3 regions of the Tumebacillus algifaecis genome follow, and region 1 is predicted to be linked to each of the others. Evidence: riboswitches for the same ligand, from Rfam matches in the RefSeq annotation. Region 1 holds a riboswitch; each other region holds the start of a gene.
What was found. A riboswitch is a leader RNA that binds a small molecule or an ion and turns the genes downstream of it on or off. The one in region 1 is predicted to bind cobalamin.
Positions count from the first base shown of each region.

Region 2: another riboswitch for cobalamin. It lies ahead of cobJ (precorrin-3B C(17)-methyltransferase); the one in region 1 lies ahead of CIG75_RS01060 (energy-coupling factor ABC transporter permease).
Region 3: another riboswitch for cobalamin. It lies ahead of CIG75_RS16770 (acyl-CoA thioesterase); the one in region 1 lies ahead of CIG75_RS01060 (energy-coupling factor ABC transporter permease).

Region 1 is NZ_CP022657.1:199,142-205,125, reverse strand. Features, by position in the region: gene CIG75_RS01070 (hypothetical protein) at 1-808, opposite strand, end outside; gene CIG75_RS01065 (MBL fold metallo-hydrolase) at 937-1,698, shown strand; cobalamin riboswitch at 1,920-2,107, shown strand; gene CIG75_RS01060 (energy-coupling factor ABC transporter permease) at 2,249-3,016, shown strand; gene CIG75_RS01055 (energy-coupling factor ABC transporter substrate-binding protein) at 3,013-3,297, shown strand; gene cbiQ (cobalt ECF transporter T component CbiQ) at 3,294-4,079, shown strand; gene CIG75_RS01045 (energy-coupling factor ABC transporter ATP-binding protein) at 4,076-4,927, shown strand; gene CIG75_RS01040 (siderophore ABC transporter substrate-binding protein) at 4,952-5,917, opposite strand; gene CIG75_RS01035 (iron ABC transporter ATP-binding protein) at 5,939-5,984, opposite strand, start outside.
Region 2 is NZ_CP022657.1:3,829,646-3,835,629, reverse strand. Features, by position in the region: gene CIG75_RS16970 (SOS response-associated peptidase) at 1-5, opposite strand, end outside; gene CIG75_RS16965 (serine hydrolase domain-containing protein) at 107-1,141, shown strand; gene cobO (cob(I)yrinic acid a,c-diamide adenosyltransferase) at 1,396-1,959, shown strand; cobalamin riboswitch at 1,997-2,171, shown strand; gene CIG75_RS16955 (nicotinate-nucleotide--dimethylbenzimidazole phosphoribosyltransferase) at 2,244-3,338, shown strand; cobalamin riboswitch at 3,374-3,551, shown strand; gene cobJ (precorrin-3B C(17)-methyltransferase) at 3,692-5,455, shown strand; gene CIG75_RS16945 (sirohydrochlorin chelatase) at 5,467-5,984, shown strand, end outside.
Region 3 is NZ_CP022657.1:3,787,831-3,793,814, reverse strand. Features, by position in the region: gene CIG75_RS16775 (GNAT family N-acetyltransferase) at 1-1,226, shown strand, start outside; cobalamin riboswitch at 1,255-1,446, shown strand; gene CIG75_RS16770 (acyl-CoA thioesterase) at 1,591-2,082, shown strand; gene CIG75_RS16765 (helix-turn-helix domain-containing protein) at 2,244-2,645, opposite strand; gene CIG75_RS16760 (helix-turn-helix transcriptional regulator) at 2,834-3,043, shown strand; gene CIG75_RS20825 (hypothetical protein) at 3,358-3,501, opposite strand; gene CIG75_RS16755 (aminotransferase A) at 3,675-4,829, opposite strand; gene CIG75_RS16750 (GNAT family N-acetyltransferase) at 5,282-5,827, shown strand; gene CIG75_RS16745 (SIR2 family NAD-dependent protein deacylase) at 5,831-5,984, shown strand, end outside.

The DNA of each region.
Region 1 (5,984 bases):
CTTTGTGCACCCACGATTCGTTGTCGATCGCATCTTGGAACAACTGGCGGATGTTCGTACCCCGCTTGCCGTTTTTCGCCATGGCGATGACCAGCTTTTCTGCCATCTGGCCGCGGTTTTTGTAGTGGGCGCGGTACGTTTCGATTTTCGCTGTGTGCTGGGACAAATGCATTTTGTCCTGCACAAACAGGTGGGATGACTTGTCTTGCAAGTGATCGATCCCAGGGATGTTCATCGCGTAGGAATTGGCATTCATCTCCTGAACATCCAGATCATTCGAAAAGACGGACGTATGGTGCTCCAGCAAATCGCCCTGCACCTTTTTCCCGGGCAGTTTCTTTCCCTGGCGCTTTCTCACCTGCGACTCAAAAACGGGTCGCATCTGATCGAGCAGTTCCCGCTGGTCAGGATTCAGTTCCTCCTCCATGTCGGAATCGCTGTCCGTATCGAGTTGGGACGCTTCATGTAACTGACGCAACACGTTGATCTCATACTCGGACGCGCGCACTTGCCCGGTATTGATCGCCTGAAGCCACGCTGCGGCCGTCAACTCATAGACGCGCGAATCGTCCAACCCAACCTCTTCCCCGCTCTCGACGATCTTCATCCGCTGTGCAACAGGCTGAGACGTCCTCGATTGCTTGGCCTGTACCAGACTGTAGAGCATCTGTGACGTGCGTTTATTGCCCACGAGCTGTTGCATTTGCACAATCGGATGTGACGTGCTTCTGGCAGACGGAGCGGGAGTCGTCCTGCTGGCCGCCCGCCCCGTCCCATTTGTTCGTTGTGAAGTGGCCCTGGTTTTCATAGCGCAACTCCCATCTTCATCATCGACTTATCTCCATTTTAACAGATAGTAATATTTAAATATATGCAAGCAGGAATCATATTTTTCCACATCGAACTACAAGAGAACCAAAAAATGGAGGGATTCAGATGCAGCCAACCAGCGGTTTGAAAATGCTCGAAATATCAGCACCGATGATGGGAAGAGTGGAAACCATCTTTCCGACTTTGCTCTGGGATCAACACACAGCGGTGCTCATCGATGCTGGATACCCCGGCCAACTGCCGCTCTTGCGCGCCGCGGTCGAACAGGCTGGCCTGCCGTTTGAGAAGCTCAGCCATCTCATTTTGACCCACCAAGACCTCGATCACATCGGCAGTTTGCCGACCATTCTCGAAGCGGCGCCGCAGAAGATCGAAGTCCTCGCCAACGCCGTGGAAAAACCGTACATCGAAGGCGAACAACAACTCTTGAAACTTACGCCCGCGGCGATCGCTCAGGCGGAAGCGTCGCTCCCACCCGATGTGCCTGTCGAGTGGCGCAACGCGTTCCTCTCCATGTTGCAGCATCCTCCCAAAGCACCCGTTGACAAAACGGTGACAGACGGCGAACAACTGCCCATCGGCGGCGGCCTCACCATCCTCGACACGCCAGGTCACACGCCCGGACATATCAGCCTGTACCACGCGGCGAGCAAAACGTTGATCGCAGGCGACGCGCTGATGGTGGTGGACGGTCAACTGCAAGGCCCGCATCCTGATTACACGCTCGACATGGACACCGCCATCCACTCCCTGCAGACGCTGACCCGCTACGACATCGAAACGGTCATCTGCTACCACGGCGGCCTGTTCAACGATCAGGCCAACCGTCGCCTTGCACAATTGGCAAGCGAACTCCCGCATCTTTAATTGCCCAGACAGCGAGCCGAACGTCCCGTTCCACCTGCTCGGCTAGGAGCCAGCCAACACCAGCTAGGAAGCGAACTCGCTCCATGATCCCAACCTCCCGCGCAACAGTCTTGGCGATCGCTCCCTCGACACCTAGCAAGATCTGCTGCGCCCAGAAATTCAGAATCAATGGGAAGCAGGCAGGATTTCTCCTCTGCATTCCGAATAGTAGACTGGAAAGTAAATATCGTGAGCAAACAGGTGCCCTTGCCAACGCAAGGGGTAACAGGGAATCGGGTGCAAATCCCGAGCGGTCCCGCCACTGTATAGGGGGAGTTCTCTTTCCACAGGCCACTCGATCCTCGATCGGGGAAGGCGAAAGAGAATGACGATCCCAAGCCAGGAGACCTACCTCGTTTGTTACACCTATCATCCTTCGCGGAAAGGAGTGGTGTACGAGAAGTTCAAACAACAACACGCTGTGTTGTCGTTTGCTTGTGCGTACATTAGACCAATCCATCGCTTATGGATTGGTTTTTTTATGTCTAAACATGAACAGGAGGTACACACGATGAAGAAAGTTCGCAAGATCGCACCATTGCTACTCACCTTCGCCCTGACGATTTATCTGTATCTGAACGCATCTGAATCTGCCTATGCGATGCATATCATGGAAGGGTTTCTCTCCCCAGGCTGGTCCCTCTTCTGGTGGGCTGTGTTCCTGCCCTTCTTTGTGCTCGGTCTGCGCGCCCTCGTAAAGATCACCAAAGAAAACCCCGAATTGAAGCTGATGATCGGCATGGCCGGCGCCTTCACCTTCGTCCTCTCCGCGCTGAAACTCCCCTCAGTTACAGGCAGCAGCTCGCATCCGACCGGAGTTGGCCTCGGCACCGTCATGTTCGGCCCACTGCCGATGAGCGTGCTCGGTTCGATCGTCCTGCTCTTCCAAGCTCTGCTTCTGGCGCACGGAGGTCTGACCACGCTTGGCGCCAACGCCTTCTCGATGGCGGTGGCTGGCCCGTTTGTCGGTTACTTCATGTACAAGCTGCTGATGAACACCACCGGTCAGCAAAAAATCGCCATCTTCGCAGCTGCGATGTTTGCCGACCTCTCCACCTATGTTGTCACGTCGCTGCAATTGTCGCTCGCTTTTCCTTCCGAAACGGGTGGGATCTTGGCTTCCTTTGCAAAGTTCGGTAGCATCTTTGCACTCACTCAAATTCCTCTGGCGATCAGTGAAGGCTTGCTGACCGTACTGGTCTGGAACTGGCTGCAAAAATACAACACAGAAGAGCTGTCCCTGCTCAATCGCAAAATGAAAGGAGCTATCCGTTCATGAAAATCGGTATGAAAAATGCCCTCCTCTTGCTCGCCGTCATCCTCCTTGCCTTGCTTCCGCTGTTGTTGATCAACGCCGAATTTGGCGGAGCGGACGGAGCTGCCGAAGAAGCGATTCTCGAGATCGATCCAACCTATGAGCCGTGGTTCAACGCGCTGACCGAACTGCCTTCGGAGACGGAAAGCATGTTGTTCGCCTTGCAAGCAGCTCTTGGCGCTGGAGTGGTCGGATACACATTTGGACGGTTAAAAGGGAAGTCCACCCAAGCAAAAACACAATGATCCGGCTGATCGACACCCTTTCCTACAGCAATGCATTTCGCTCCGTTTCACCGCTGTGGAAATGTGGTTTTGCGGCCGCCCTGTTTGTGCTGGCCATCTCCAGTCACCCGCTCGTCCAACTGCTCATCGCCGTCTGGATCATCGTGTGGACCGTGCGCTATGCCCGTATCCCTTTCCGATCTTTTCTGCTCTTATTCGCTGTCTCTTGTCTGTTCTTCGTCGCAGGAAGCCCGGCCCTCCTGTTGGAAATCGGGTCGGAGTCAGACTTTCTCAAGCACAACGGGATGATGTTCATCCCGTTGTTTGCTGATACTGGACTCTATATCACAGACAGCGGACTCCTTCGCGCGGGAGAACTGTTTATGCGGATCGCAGCCTGCTTGTCCTGCATGTTTTTTCTGATCCTGACCACGCCGTTCACCGAACTGCTACAGGTGTTAAAACGGCTGCGCGTCCCCTCCCTCGTCCTGGAGCTGATGCTGATCATGTACCGCTTTATCTTCTTGTTGGCAGACACTGCACATGACATCAACGTCGCGCAGCGGGCCCGAGGGGGATATGTTGGTTTCTCGCGCTCCCTGCACGATTTGGCCCATCTGGTCGTGCATCTGTTTGCCAAGACGATGCACCAATACCGCGGTCTTTCTCACGGCCTGTTATCACGGGGCTTTGCCGATGAGATCAGTTTGGCCCCGTATCAAGCCAAGCCCGTCCCGTTCCGCTATCGACTGGAAAGTGTGCTCGGCCTGCTGGTCCTGATCTGTTTGGAGGTATGGATATGAACTCGATCTTCGAAGTGACGTCGCTCACCTACTCCTATCCGGGCGCTTCGCAACCCGCCCTGAACAACTTGACACTCTCCATTCCCCAAGGGAAAAAGACGGTGCTCTGCGGGCATAACGGTTCGGGCAAATCGACCCTGTTCCTGCAAGCGATCGGCATCAACCGCCCCGATGCGGGCGTTGTCAGTTGGAAAGGAGAGCCACTGACCTACAAGCACAAAGCACTCCAAAAACTGCGTCAGAACATCGGTCTCGTCTTTCAAGATCCGGAACAGCAATTGATCCTCAACACTCCGCTTGAAGACATCTCTTATGGACTGCGCAATGCGAAACTTCCCGAAGCACAGATCGAGGCGCGCACCACCAGCATCCTGAACCAGTTAAAATTGACAGAGTTGGCCGATCAGCCACTGCACCAATTAAGTCTGGGTCAGAAAAAGCGCGTGGCGCTGGCCGGCGTCCTCGCACTGGAACCGGAACTGCTCCTGCTCGATGAACCGACCGCCTATCTGGATCGTAGGTCGGAACAACTGTTGCTCGAAGAACTGGAACGCGTGCATTCCCAAGGGGTCACGACGGTGATGGCCACACACGACATGAATCTGGCCTACGCCTATGCGGACTGGATGCTGGTCTTGGATCACGGCCGTTGCGTGCTGGCCGGACCTCCCGCCGAGGTCTTCCAAAACGAAGAGCAGATCACAGCCCTTGGATTGGAACTACCGATCCTGTACCAACTTTGGCAGGCGCTGCCCGAGGCACGCCGCCACGACATCGAGCCACCGCGCGATGTCTCATCCTTTAAACGACTGCTCCAAGGCCAAGACACAGAAAAAGGCACTCCGTAGCGAGTGCCTTTTTCTGTGCTTTGACTATTCGAATTTTTCGTAGACTTGGTTGATCATCTCGGAGACGGACACCAGACCGCCGCCGGAGAGGTACCAGTAATTCGGGTCGAGATAGACGATCTTGCCGTTTTTGAACGCTTTCGTTTTCTTTACCAAATCGTTTTCCACCAGCGCGCTCGCTGTGCTTTTCCCGTCGCTGCCTGCGACTGCACCGCGATCGACAACAAACAGGTAGTCCGGGTTCTTCTCAGCGACAAACTCAAAGGTGATGCTTTGACCGTGCGTCGAAACTTCCAAGTTTTTCTCAACAGCGGTGATGCCCATCACGTCATGCACCAGACCAAATCTGGAGCCCGGACCGTACGCACTGATCGCACCTTCGTTCGCAAGGATGACCAAAGCGTTTTTGCCGCTCGACTTCGCTTTGTCGCTGATCACTTTCACTTTCTTCTCGATCTCGGCAATCTCTTTTTGAACATCCGCTTCTTTGCCGAAAATTTGGCCGATCGTGTTCATGTTCTCTTTGAACGATTCCATGAAGCGCGCGTTATCCACGCCGACATAAACGGTCGGAGCAAGCTTTTGTAGTTCCGGATACGCCTCTTGTTGACGACCGGAGATCAGGATCAGGTCGGGGTTGAGCGAGCTGATTTTTTCAAAATCTGGCTCTTTCAGAGAACCGACGTTTACGTACTTAGCATCTTTGTACTTGTTCAGATAGGGCGGGATGCTGCCTTGCGCAACGCCAGCCACTTCCACGCCGAGCTTATCCAGCGTGTCGAGCGCGCCAAAGTCGAACACGACCACTTTCTTCGGGTTTTTCGTAACGGTCGCCTCGCCCAATTTGTGTTTGATCTTCAATTCTTGCACGGCGGCCGGTTGCTCGGTCTTGCCCGTGCCAGACGTTGCGTTGTTCGTATCGCTGCCGCAAGCGACGGCGAACACGGCGAAGAAGAGAAACAGCGCTAAGAAACTAAAATTTTTCTTCATCTTGATCACCTCATGTTTTGATTACGTAAAGTAGATACAGATCTTGTTGCCATTGATCGTTTCGATC
Region 2 (5,984 bases), 890 kb from region 1:
CACATAGGAACACCTCCTCTGATCATGATACCACGAGCGGAGTCAAGGAGGAGAAATCAGGAGAGAAGTGAAAGTACAACGGGACAGAAAAGGAGGGCGACACGGGATGCAGTTGGAGACGAAACAGAACGGTCGATTTGAAAAATTGGCCGCCTATGTGGAGCAGATCAACCACCTGAATGGTGGGAGCGGGTCGGCACTTCTGGTCATCCAGCGGGATGAGATCGTGATGGAGCGATACGCTGGCTTTCATTCACATGCGGCAGGGGCGCGGAAGGTGACAGCCAGCTCGCAGTTCAATGTCGCCTCGGCCAGAAAAAGCTACATTGGATTGGCGGCGGCGTGGGCCATATATGCAGGAAAGCTTGGCGGTCTGGACGATCTCGTGCTCGACTATCTGCCAGAGTATGACGACGATTTGCTACAGGGGACGACGATCCGGCATCTTGTGACGCATACGCATGGCTTGCATGCTGATGCCGATGGCAAGCTGTATCGCGAGTTTGCTCCAGGAAGTTCGTGGGCCTATCGCGGGGTGAATGTGGTGATGATGACGGAGATCATCCGCCGTGCGACGGGGAAGACGGTGGCAGAAATTTTGCAGGACACGGTGTTCGGGCCGCTCGGATTCACAGAGACCGGATGGCGCACAGAAGCTACGGAGCAGTTGGTGTCGGTGATTTTGGATCGGCCGGAGGAGACGGAGTTGGTGCTGGGCACAGATGGCAGCGGGGACGGAATGCAGCGCAATCTGTTTGTCTCGGCGCGCGAGTTCGCCATGTGGGGGTACTTGCATCTGACGCGCGGGCGAGTGAACGGCAGACAGGTCGTGCCTGCGGAACTTGTACGGCTGGCGACAGAGGTGCAAAGTCCTGAGCTGTCCGATCCCGATCTGCCTTCGATCGGCTGTTTTTGGTATGTGCAGGATCGGCAGGCTTTGCGAAGTGAGATTGGCTCTACGGTTCCCAAAGGCTCGTATCAAATTCTTGGCGTGACAGGTCCGGCCCTGTTGGTGGTGCCGGAAGAGGAGCTTGTCGTCGTCAGGATGTGCAACAAACGTTATAACTACAGCGGACCGGATGGGGACTATCTGCACTACCTCCGTGAGTTTGGCGACTGTGTGATGCGGTGTGTACGCTGAGTCGAGCAGTTTTACCTATACTGTAATCGAAGTATTTTACACAGACGGAGAAAAACAGTTGCGGTTTATGCTCTCGTCCAGTCTGTATGCTATGCCTGCGACCACCGTGCATAGCAAGATTTTGGGTCTGAAGTGGCTTGAAGCGGACGGGTAATCTGTGCTTAAATGGCGCAGAAGCAATCAGGAGCCGTACAAGTAGCTCAAGACGAAAAGCAAAGCCGGTTTGCTCGAACGGATCGAAGCGGCGGTGCGATATGAACAGGAGTGAGCACATGGAACGAGAGAAGCGACAAGGCATGACGCTGGTCTACACCGGTGATGGCAAAGGCAAGACGACCGCGGCGATGGGGCTGTGCGTGCGAGCGGTCGGGCGTGGGTACAAGGTACTGATTTTGCAGTTTATCAAGTCGCCGGAGCGTACCTATGGTGAGCAGATCGCCTTGGAAAAATTGGGCGTGGAAATCCGCCAGCTCGGGATCGGGTTTACCTGGACGAAGACGCCGGAGGAGCATCGGGCGGCACTGAAAAGCGCTTGGACGGTGGCGAAGGAGAGCGTGCTGTCGGGGGAGTACGATCTGGTGATTTTGGATGAGTTGAACAATGCGCTGTCGATCGAGCGCTTTCCTGTGGCCGATGTGTTGCCGTTGGCAGAGGTGCTCGAAGCGATCCGAACTCGCCCGCATTACGTGCACCTGTTGATCACCGGGCGCAACGCTTTGCCAGAAGTGATCGAACTTGCCGACTTGGTGACGGAGATGAACCCGGTCAAGCATTACTATGACGAAGGCATCCCCGCTGTTTTTGGCATCGAGTATTGATTTTTCGCGCGGCTTGCCGTAGTCTATGAGCTAGAAAAATGGATGTCAATCGACAGGTGCCCGTCACGACGGGAGAATAGGGAAGCAAACGCGCGGGCCCGCCGCTGTATTCGGGGACCCTCTCTGACCACTGGACCGATTCGGTCTGGGAAGGACAGGGAAGATGGGGATGATCCGAGAGCCAGAAGACCTGCCTGTCGAGATGGATCGTTTTGTTTGGATTTGGAAAGTCCAAGCCTTTTTAGGCTTGGACTTTTTCTATTTTCTTGAAGGGATGATGTGCGATGATCAATGCGGCAAAAGAACGTTGGGACATTTTGACGAAACCGCCGGGAAGCCTCGGGAAACTGGAGGAGATCGGAATTCGTTTGGCAGGGTTGCAAGGCACGGTGTTCCCGAAGGTGGAGCAGCGCGCCGTGGTGGTGATGTGCGGCGATCATGGTGTGACCGAGGAAGGGGTGAGCGCGTTCCCATCCGCTGTAACGGGGCTGATGATGCAAAACTTCGCCAACGGCAAAGCGGCGGTGAACGTGTTGGCCCGGCAGATGAACTGTGCGGTGCATGTGGTCGATGTCGGCAGTCGGGTGGAAGGAGACGTGCCGGGCGTGCTCTCGCGAAAGGTGCGCATGGGCACAGCCAATCTGGCAAAAGGGCCAGCGATGACGAAAGAGGAGGCCCAGCAGGCGATCGCAGTCGGCGTGGAGACGGTCGAACGGTTGCATACGCAAGGCGTGCAGGTGGTCGCACTTGGCGAGATGGGCATTGGAAACACGACGCCGAGCGCGGCGCTGGCCGCCGTTTTGCTCGGGCGAGCTGAGTGGATCGCAGAAGCAGTGGGCGAGGAACAAGCGGGTTCCAAAATGAGTCCTGACGAGTGCGCACCGTCTGCCAGTGCGGAGAACGAGGCGGCGCTGTTGCAGTTGGTCGGTCGCGGAACTGGCATCGCGGATGAGCAAGTGTTGCACAAGGCGCGCATCATCGCGCAGGCGATCGCGGTCAATCGGCCGGATGCGAACGATCCGCTCGATGTGCTCGCCAAACTGGGCGGGCTGGAAATCGCCGGGCTGGTCGGTGTCGTCCTCGGCGCGTGGGAGCGCAAGATGGCGGTGATCGTGGACGGCGTGATCGCGGCGGCGGCGGCGCTGGTCGCCGTACGGATGGAAGAACGGGTGAAACAGGCACTGTTCGCGTCGCATCTTTCCCAGGAGCCTGCCCACCTTGCCCTGTTGCAGGAAATCGGGTTGGAACCACTGTTGATGTTGGAGATGCGCCTCGGGGAAGGAACGGGGGCGGTGCTGGCGATTCCGCTGTTGGAAGCCGCTTGTCGATTGGTGTCGGAGATGGCCACGTTTGCCGATTTAGGTCTCGACAAGCCCTAATTTTTCACCTATACTTTGAATCGTTCGATCACAAATAAATAGGATAACGTTCAGGTGCTCGCAAGAGCTTAAAAGGGAAGCCGGTGTAAGTCCGGCACGGTCCCGCCACTGTAATTTGGGTAGCATCCTCTAACAAGCCACTGTTTCACGATGGGAAGGCAGAGGATGTGATGATCCATGAGTCAGGAGACCTACCTGTATTGTTTTCCATACCTTCTTACGGGGATATAAGAGGGGTGGGCGATCGTTTGTCATGAATGCTTTTTTGTGAATGCATTTGCATGTGGACGTTTAGACGCCTTCCTTCGGGGAGGCGTTTTTTATTTGAAATTTTCAGATGGGAGATGAACGAGATGCGCGGGAAGCTGTTGATCATCGGTTTTGGACCGGGGAGTTTTCAACACATCACGGAGCGTGCGCGCGAGGCGCTTCAGGAGTCGGACGTGATCATCGGGTATAACACTTATGTCGATCTGATCCGCGGGCTGTTGACCGATCAAGAGATCGTGCGTACGGGCATGACCGAAGAGGTGAGCCGAGCGATCGAAGCGGTGCGCCAAGCGGAGATGGGCAAAAAGGTGGCGGTGATCTCCTCGGGCGATGCTGGCGTATACGGCATGGCCGGCCTCGTCTATGAGGTGCTGGTGCAAAAAGGCTGGCGGGAAGCGGACGGCGTGGAAGTGGAAGTGATCCCGGGCATCTCGGCGATCAACTCCTGCGCTTCGTTGCTTGGGGCACCTGTGATGCACGATGCCTGCACGATCTCGCTCAGTGACCACTTGACACCGTGGGAGCTGATCGCACGCCGGGTGGAAGCGGCAGGTATGGGTGACTTTATTGTCGCGCTGTACAATCCGCGCTCCGGAAAGCGCACGCGGCAGATCGTGGAGACACAAAAGATTTTGCTGAAATACCGTGCGGCCGATACTCCGGTCGGACTGGTGAAAAGCGCGTATCGCGATCGCCAGTCGGTGATTCTGACCACACTCGGCGAGATGCTCGAACATGACATCGGAATGCTGACGACGGTGATCATCGGCAACAGCACTACGTTTGTGTATGACGGAAAAATGATCACGCCGCGCGGGTATCAGCGCAAGTACACGTTGGACCGAGCGGAGCAACCGATCCGAGCGAATGAGCGCCTGAAAGCGGAGCACGAACCGTGGGCACTCCACGGCGGCGTCACGGAGCGACCGACTGGAGGAGATAGCGGATCGGTCACGTTGCCAGATGATGCTAACACGGCGGCTGAGACGCTGGCCGAAACGCAAAGGAGCGAGCCCGAGCAGGACGGGGCGAGTGTTGTAAGCGGGGTGTGCGAAGGTGAGGATGTGCTTCGCACAGCGCCTGCGAAAAGCGCGCAACCGCTCGACTTGGCTCTGCAGGCCGTTCAGATGCTGGCCGAACGCGGGGTTGTGAGCAGCAAAGCGGTACAACAGCCGACCCTCAACCCGTTTGACGCGATGCCAGCCATTTTGGAAATCGCCGTCTCACCTGGGGTGGGCAACAAGAAGTTGAACGCGCGTCAATTGGCCACGCTGATCGAAGCGGCGGGTGAGGACGGCGAGATCGAGTACACGCCGCACCATTATGTGTTGCTGCGCGTGACGACCAAAGAGCCGGAGCAGATCGCCGCCCAGTTGCAAGCTGTCGGGCTCCTCGTGCAGCCGATCGGTGACGTGGTGCAGATCAAAGCATGCGACTTCTGCAATGGGGAGAAGTCGCAGTCGATCCCGGAAGCGGATGAAATCGCCAAACGATTCCAAGGGCTTGCCGTTCCTAAGGAACTGAAGATCGGTTTTGCAGGCTGTGCGATGGCCTGCTACGGCTCGGTGCATGAAGACCTCGCTGTCATCTATCGCCGTGGCAAATTTGACCTGTTCCTCGGTGGGAAGACGATCGGCAGAAACGCCCATCCCGCGCAGCCGGTCGCCGAAGGGATCTCGGCTGACGAGCTCGTCGATACGGTGGGCCGCGTTTTGGCCGAGTACAAAGAAAAAGGTCACCCTGACGAGCGTTTTCATAAATTTTTCAAACGAATTGGTTCGGTCGCAGGTTATCACCACAACGAACACGTTCCCGCCATCACCGTCGATACGGTCTGCGGAGACTAGGAGGACTACACATGTCGAAAAAACACGCGATTTTGCTGGTTGGACACGGAAGCCGCGACCCGGAAGGCAATCAGGAACTGCTGGTGTTCGCTGAGCGGGTACAGGAGCAGTTGGCGCAAGAGTTTCCGATTGTGGAGACCTGTTTTCTCGAATTTGCCGCGCCGAGCATCCCCAAGGGCATCGACACCTGCGTAGCGCGCGGTGCAGAAGCGGTGACGCTGGTTCCGGTGATTCTGTTCGGTGCCGGGCACTCGAAACTGCACATCCCGCATGAGATCGATGAAGCGCGAGAACGCCATCCGCACGTCGCTTTCTCCTATGGCAAACCGATCGGGGTGCATACGAAGGCGCTGGACATCTTGAGCTCGCGTTTGGCCGAAGCTGGTTTTTCCCCATCGGGCACGGAACGAACGGATGATGCGGTGCTGATCGTTGGGCGCGGAAGTTCAGATCCGGATGCGAACAGCGATCTGTGCAAAATTTCGCGACTGCTGTTTGAGCAAGTTCCGGTCGGCTTCGTGGAGACCTG
Region 3 (5,984 bases), 930 kb from region 1:
AGATCAAAAAGTTAGGACTTGAAGATACAGAATTATTTGCCAAACTGTACCGCAACGCGTACCCGGGTTTTGGCGGCACGCTGGAGCAAGTGGTAGCTTCGATGAAGCGCTTTTTCAGCTTTCCGGAGCGCACGTTTTACGGAGTCTTCCGTGAGCAAACGATGGTCGGCGGCATGTGCCTGCTCGATTTTGAGATGAACCTGCGCGGTCAAGGCATGGTTCCGGTGGGCGGCGTCGCGTTGGTCGCAGTCGATCTCTTGTATAAAAAAGAGAAGATCGCCAAGGAGATCATGACTTTCTCACTTCAGCATTTCCGTGAAAAAGGGACCAGCTTTGTCACGCTGTTTCCGTTTCGCATGTCCTTCTATAATCAGATGGGCTTCGGTGCGGGCGTCGAGCACCGTCGCTTCAGCATCGAGCCGTCCAACCTGCCGCGCTATACGAGCAAGGACAATTTGGAAATTCTGACGAGCGACAACCTCGAAGAAGTGGTCGCCTGCTACAACCGCTACAGTCTGACGCGCAATGGACTGACCCCGTTGTCTGCGCACCATCTCGAAGGGTTCTTCAAGGCGGACAGCGCCCGCGTCGTCGGCTTCCGCGAAGACGGTGTGTTGAAAGGCTATATGTTGATGCGTTTCATCAAAGATCACATGCTGGTCAACCAGATCTATATCCCGCACATCGTCTACGAGAGCGATCAGGCCTTGCAGGAGCTGTTCACCTTCTTGCACAGCCAAGCGGACCAGTTCCACCGCGTCAACATCAGCACACAAGATGAGGGGATTCATTACTTGTTGAGCACCACATCGACGAACATGCACGATGTGTTCGATTCGATCTTCCTCGAAACCAGCGTCAGTGGTTGCGGGTTGATGGTGCGCGTGGTCGATGTTCCAAAGTTGTTTGCCGAATTGCAAAAACACAACTTCAACGGGGAGACGTTCAAGCTGAAGCTGACCCTCGAAGACAGCTTTCTCCCGCAAAACGAGGCCAGCACGTTGCTGTATTTCGACGAAGGCCGTCCGCAGATGGTGACCGAGGGTCCGGTCGATGCCGAACTGACGCTTCCTGTCGCCGATTTTTCCAGCTTGCTCGCAGGCACGACCACGTTCGACCGCCTGCACCGCTTAGGTTTGGCCAAGCTGTCCGATGCGGCGCATGTGGAGACGCTGACCCGGCTGTTCCGCACCAATGAGAAGATGATGTGCATGTTTGCGTTTTAGGAGTGAGCTGGTATAGTAAAACTACAACTGCATAAGTCGGCAGTAAGGTGCCCTCGCACATAGCACGAGGGGTAACAGGGAATCGGGTGCAAATCCCGAGCGGTCCCGCCACTGTAACCGGGGAGCTATCTCTCAGCAATGTCACTCAATCCACGTTGGGGAAGACGAGAGAACGCGATGATTCGGAAGCCAGGAGACCTACCTTGCTCGCTACACCAAGCAACCTTCGCGGAAAGGAACGGTGTGTCCACTTGACGATCTCATTTTGATGTCGTCCACTTCGTTGTACACGCCCCAACCCAACCCTATCGGTTGGGTTTTTTGTTTGGCTACAGCAGTATCGTTCAAAAAGGAGTGTATTACGATGACACAGTTCAGCAAGCCAAGTAGTGAGTCGAGAACCAGCATGACCGATCTCGTATTTCCACCGGACACCAACCATCACAAAACGATCTTTGGCGGCAAAGTGATGGCCTATGTCGATAAAATCGCCTGCATCGCCGCGATGCGGCACAGTCGCAAACCGGTGGTTACGGTCGGCAGTGACAATTTCGATTTTTTAGCGCCGATCAAGACGGGGGAAGCGATCAATCTGGAGGCGTATGTCACATGGGTGCACAAAACCTCGATGGAAGTCTATGTGAAGGTGGAATCGGAGAACCTGCTGACCGGAGAGCGACAATTGACGGCAAGGGCCTATCTGACGTTTATCGCATTAGATGAGGAAGGGAAGCCGACTGCGGTGCCGCAAGTTGTACCGCAATCTGCTGAGGAGCGCAGGCAGTACGAATTGGCAGAAGGACGCTATGCGGTGCGGATGGAACGTCGGAAGAAGATGGCGCAGGAACAATTGTAAGCGAATGGAGTGATCTCTTTGCACCTTCTGTTCGCAAGGGCGTCTGCAGCTGAGCGCAAACGACAGAGGATGGAGAGGACCCCAAACAGCAAAGGAGCCCGCGTGGACTCCTTTGCTGTTTCTGCATTTTATACACGCGAGGAAACAAACGGGCAACGCGATTACTTGTTCTCCGCCAAAAAGGCGTTGATGATTTTTTGAATCGATTCGAGCGGGATTTGAATCATCGTCTTCATCAAATGTGGGATCGGGCGTCCACCCAACGTATATTGGTCGTCTTTTAAGCTTTTCAGAAGTTCTCTGTAGGGAAATTCGAAAGGTCGCTCAGTGCCGACAGTTAGTTTGACGGGGCGAGGGTCGTCGGTGCGCCCGAGCAAGTAATCGAGCGAGACGTTGAGGTTGTCCGCAATGTTGACCAAGGTCGCATAGTTAGGCTCGCGAGTGCCGTTTTCGTAGTTGGAGAGTGCGCTTTTGGTCAGATTCAAGATGTCTGCAAACTTCTGCTGCGAAAGGCCGCTTTTGACTCGAAGTGCTGATAATCGTTCACAAAATGTGTTTGTCACACATACGCCCCCTTCTTAAAATCACGTAATGTGATTGCCATTTCCTCCCCATCCTATCATGGTGATTCTCATTCGTATAGAGCAAAATGGTACACATAATGTGTACTTGCTGTACTTTGCGTTGAACTGTTCACGATACGTATCTATAATGATTGCATATAGGTTTCGAAGTGTGGGCGGGAGGGCGCATGAAAAACGAGAAGATGGCAGCATTGCGCGGTGATCGAACGCAAAAGGAAATGGCGAATGAGATTGGGATTCCGGTCAGCACTTATGCGATGATCGAGGCAGGGCACAGGTTTCCGCGCAGGGAACTGCAGATCAAGTTGGCGCGGTTTTTCAAGCTGACGGTCGATGAGTTGTTTTTCGACCAAGCAGGTGTGGAGGAGAAGGAGTAGCTGACAGCATAGCGGTTCGATTGGCCCAGCTCGGAAGGGCTTGGCACACGGAGAACTCTGCTCCGTCGCTCGCTTGACAAATTTTGATCGCGGAGAGTAGGATTACCTGTGTGTATGGGCAGTATGGATAATAGGTAGACTCATTACGGTTACTAGAGCTTAGGAGAGACAGGTCAGATTGTACCTGGACATCATGCAGTCCGATGATTGGCTTCCATCAGGTGACTCTCTTTGGACGGATGGGTACCTGATGGAGCGCCTTTCTTGCAACAGGTGCAATCCTGACCCGCCTCTTCTATTGTTTTACAAGGGGATTAGAGTGCGGATGCTTGCAACACTTTGATCCCCCAATAAATGCATTTGAGTGTCTCAGCCGTCGCTGCGCTGAGCAGTGAAAAGATGAGCAGCCTTGTTTGGAAACGCTTGGTGTTCAGTTGGAGCCATAGTTTTTTGTTCAAAACAAAAACTCCCTTTTCTGGCCTGCATGACATCGTTTTGATTGTAACTGGAACAATCTGCTTATGCAATGGTTGTAAACATATTTTTTCATAAGTGTAATCAATGGGGCTGACAATTGAATCTTGCTAAAAAGCAGAAGCGAAGCACACATGTTGTGCTTCGCTTCTTTTGGTTAGAGTGATTTCATAAACGTTTCCAAGCGATCCATCGCCTCTTGCAACTGCTCCATCGACGAAGCATAGGAGATGCGAATGAATCCTTCACCCAGTGGAGAAAATGCAACGCCGGGCACGACGGCGACCCGAGCTTGTTCGAGCAGGCGGGTGGCGAAGTCGAAGGAGGACAGGCCGAATTTTCGGATCGAGGGGAAAAGGTAGAACGCTCCGCTCGGCTTGACCAGATCAAAGCCCATGGCGAGCAGGCGAGCACAGACGTAATCGCGGCGCTGGCGATATTCTTCACGCATCGGTGCGGCGTCGTCGATCCCTGCTGTCAGCGCTTCTAACGCAGCATACTGCGAGATCGAGGAAGCGCAGGCGGCATTGTATTGATGGACTTTGACCATCTGTTTTGTTAGATAGGCGGGGGCAAACGTAAGGCCGATGCGCCAGCCGGTCATCGAGTGTGATTTGGACAACCCGTTGATGACGATCGTCTTTTCGCGCATCGCAGGCTGCGCGGCGATCGACGCATGCGTTCCTTCATATAGTAGTTCGCTATAAATCTCATCGGAGATGACGAAGACATCGCGGTCGCGCAACACTTCGGCGATCGCCTGCAAGCTGTCCGCATCTTGAACCACTCCGGTCGGATTGGACGGTGTGGGCAAGATCAGGCAACGGGTCTTGTCGGTCAACGCCCGTTGCACCATCTCGGCGGTGACGCGAAATTCGGTTTCTGTCGTATCCAAATAGACTGGAACTGCACCGCACAGGGAGATCAGCGGCTCGTAGCCTGGGTAGATCGGGCCTGGCAGTAGCACTTCTACTCCTTCAGTTAAGATCGTGCGCAGCGCGATGTCGAGCGCTTCGGATGCGCCGTTGGTGACGATGATCTCCGTGTCCGGGGAGTAGGAAAGACCGTATTTGGCAGACAAAAAAGCGCTGGCTGCTGCTCGCAACTCAGGCAGTCCGGCGTTGGGTGTGTAAGAAGTGCGGTTGTTTGCGATGGCAGTTTGACCTGCCGTCTTGATATGCTCTGGAGTTGGGAAGTCGGGCTGGCCGAGTGTGAGTGAGATCGCGTCTGGGTATTCGGCTGCGATCATCGCAAACTTGCGAATGCCCGACATTTGAATGTCCCGTACGCGCTGGTTGAGCAAGTGTTCCATCATCGATCATCCTTTTTCCGATTTGACGTTCTCCCTATCTTACTCCAAGAGCGGCCAAGAAAAAAGCAACCCTTCCGATTTTTCATCCTTCCGAATGCGCAAAGTCTCGGGCGTGGCAAATGGGTCAGAGCTGTGCGGAACGGGCTTATTTGATCTGCCCACGAAAAAGGGATCTGCTCGGTGGAGCAAATCCCTTTTTCGTGGGTGACCCGTTGATTAGCAGGGAGGAATGAGCAGGATAAACAACACGAAGATGATCAGGAAGACGACCGCCCAACGCGTGTGTGGACCAAGTGCACCGTACATAACAAAGTCACCCCCTTCGAAATGTTGATGATACAGTAGATGTCAAAGAGGACAAGTTTGCAACTGACAAGTGTCCAACTCGGTCATGCAGTAGATGTTTATGGTACAATGAGTAAAATTTTTCGTCGTTGAGGAGGATGTGCGTCATGCTGAAACACGTATTATTTGAAGGCGCTGAATTGCGTCTACTGGAGGAATTTCATGCTGAGGAGTTCTTTCGTTTGACCGATGCGAATCGTGAGCATCTGCGCGAGTGGTTGCCGTTCGTAGATGGAGTGCAGGCGGTGGAGAACACGCTCGGATTCATTAAGATGGGCCGAGAGCAATATGCGAACAACCAAGGCACACACTACGGGATCTTTTATGAAGGTCAGCTCGCAGGCGTGATCGGCTATCATTTTATCGATTGGAGCAACCGTGGCACTTCGATCGGTTATTGGCTGGGCCGGTCATTCACAGGGCGTGGCTTGATGACAGCAGCAGTCAAGGCGCTGGTCGATCAGGCGTTTCAGGAATATCAACTGAATCGGGTGGAGATTCGGGTCGCGACAGGCAACGTGAAGAGCCAAGCTATTCCGGAGCGACTCGGATTTGTCAAAGAAGGTGTGCTCCGCCAGCGCGAATGGATGTATGATCGCTGGCTCGATCATGTGGTCTATTCGATGCTTGCTTCCGAGTGGGCAGGACAGTAAGCGATGGAAGCGATTCAAACGCTGGCCCGCTGGATCAAGGAATCGAGGTACACCGTCGTATTGACCGGGGCAGGGATGTCTACGGAGAGCGGGCTGCCCGACTTTCGCTCCGCTAGCGGTTGGTGGCAGAACATCGACCCGCGTACGGTGGCAACGG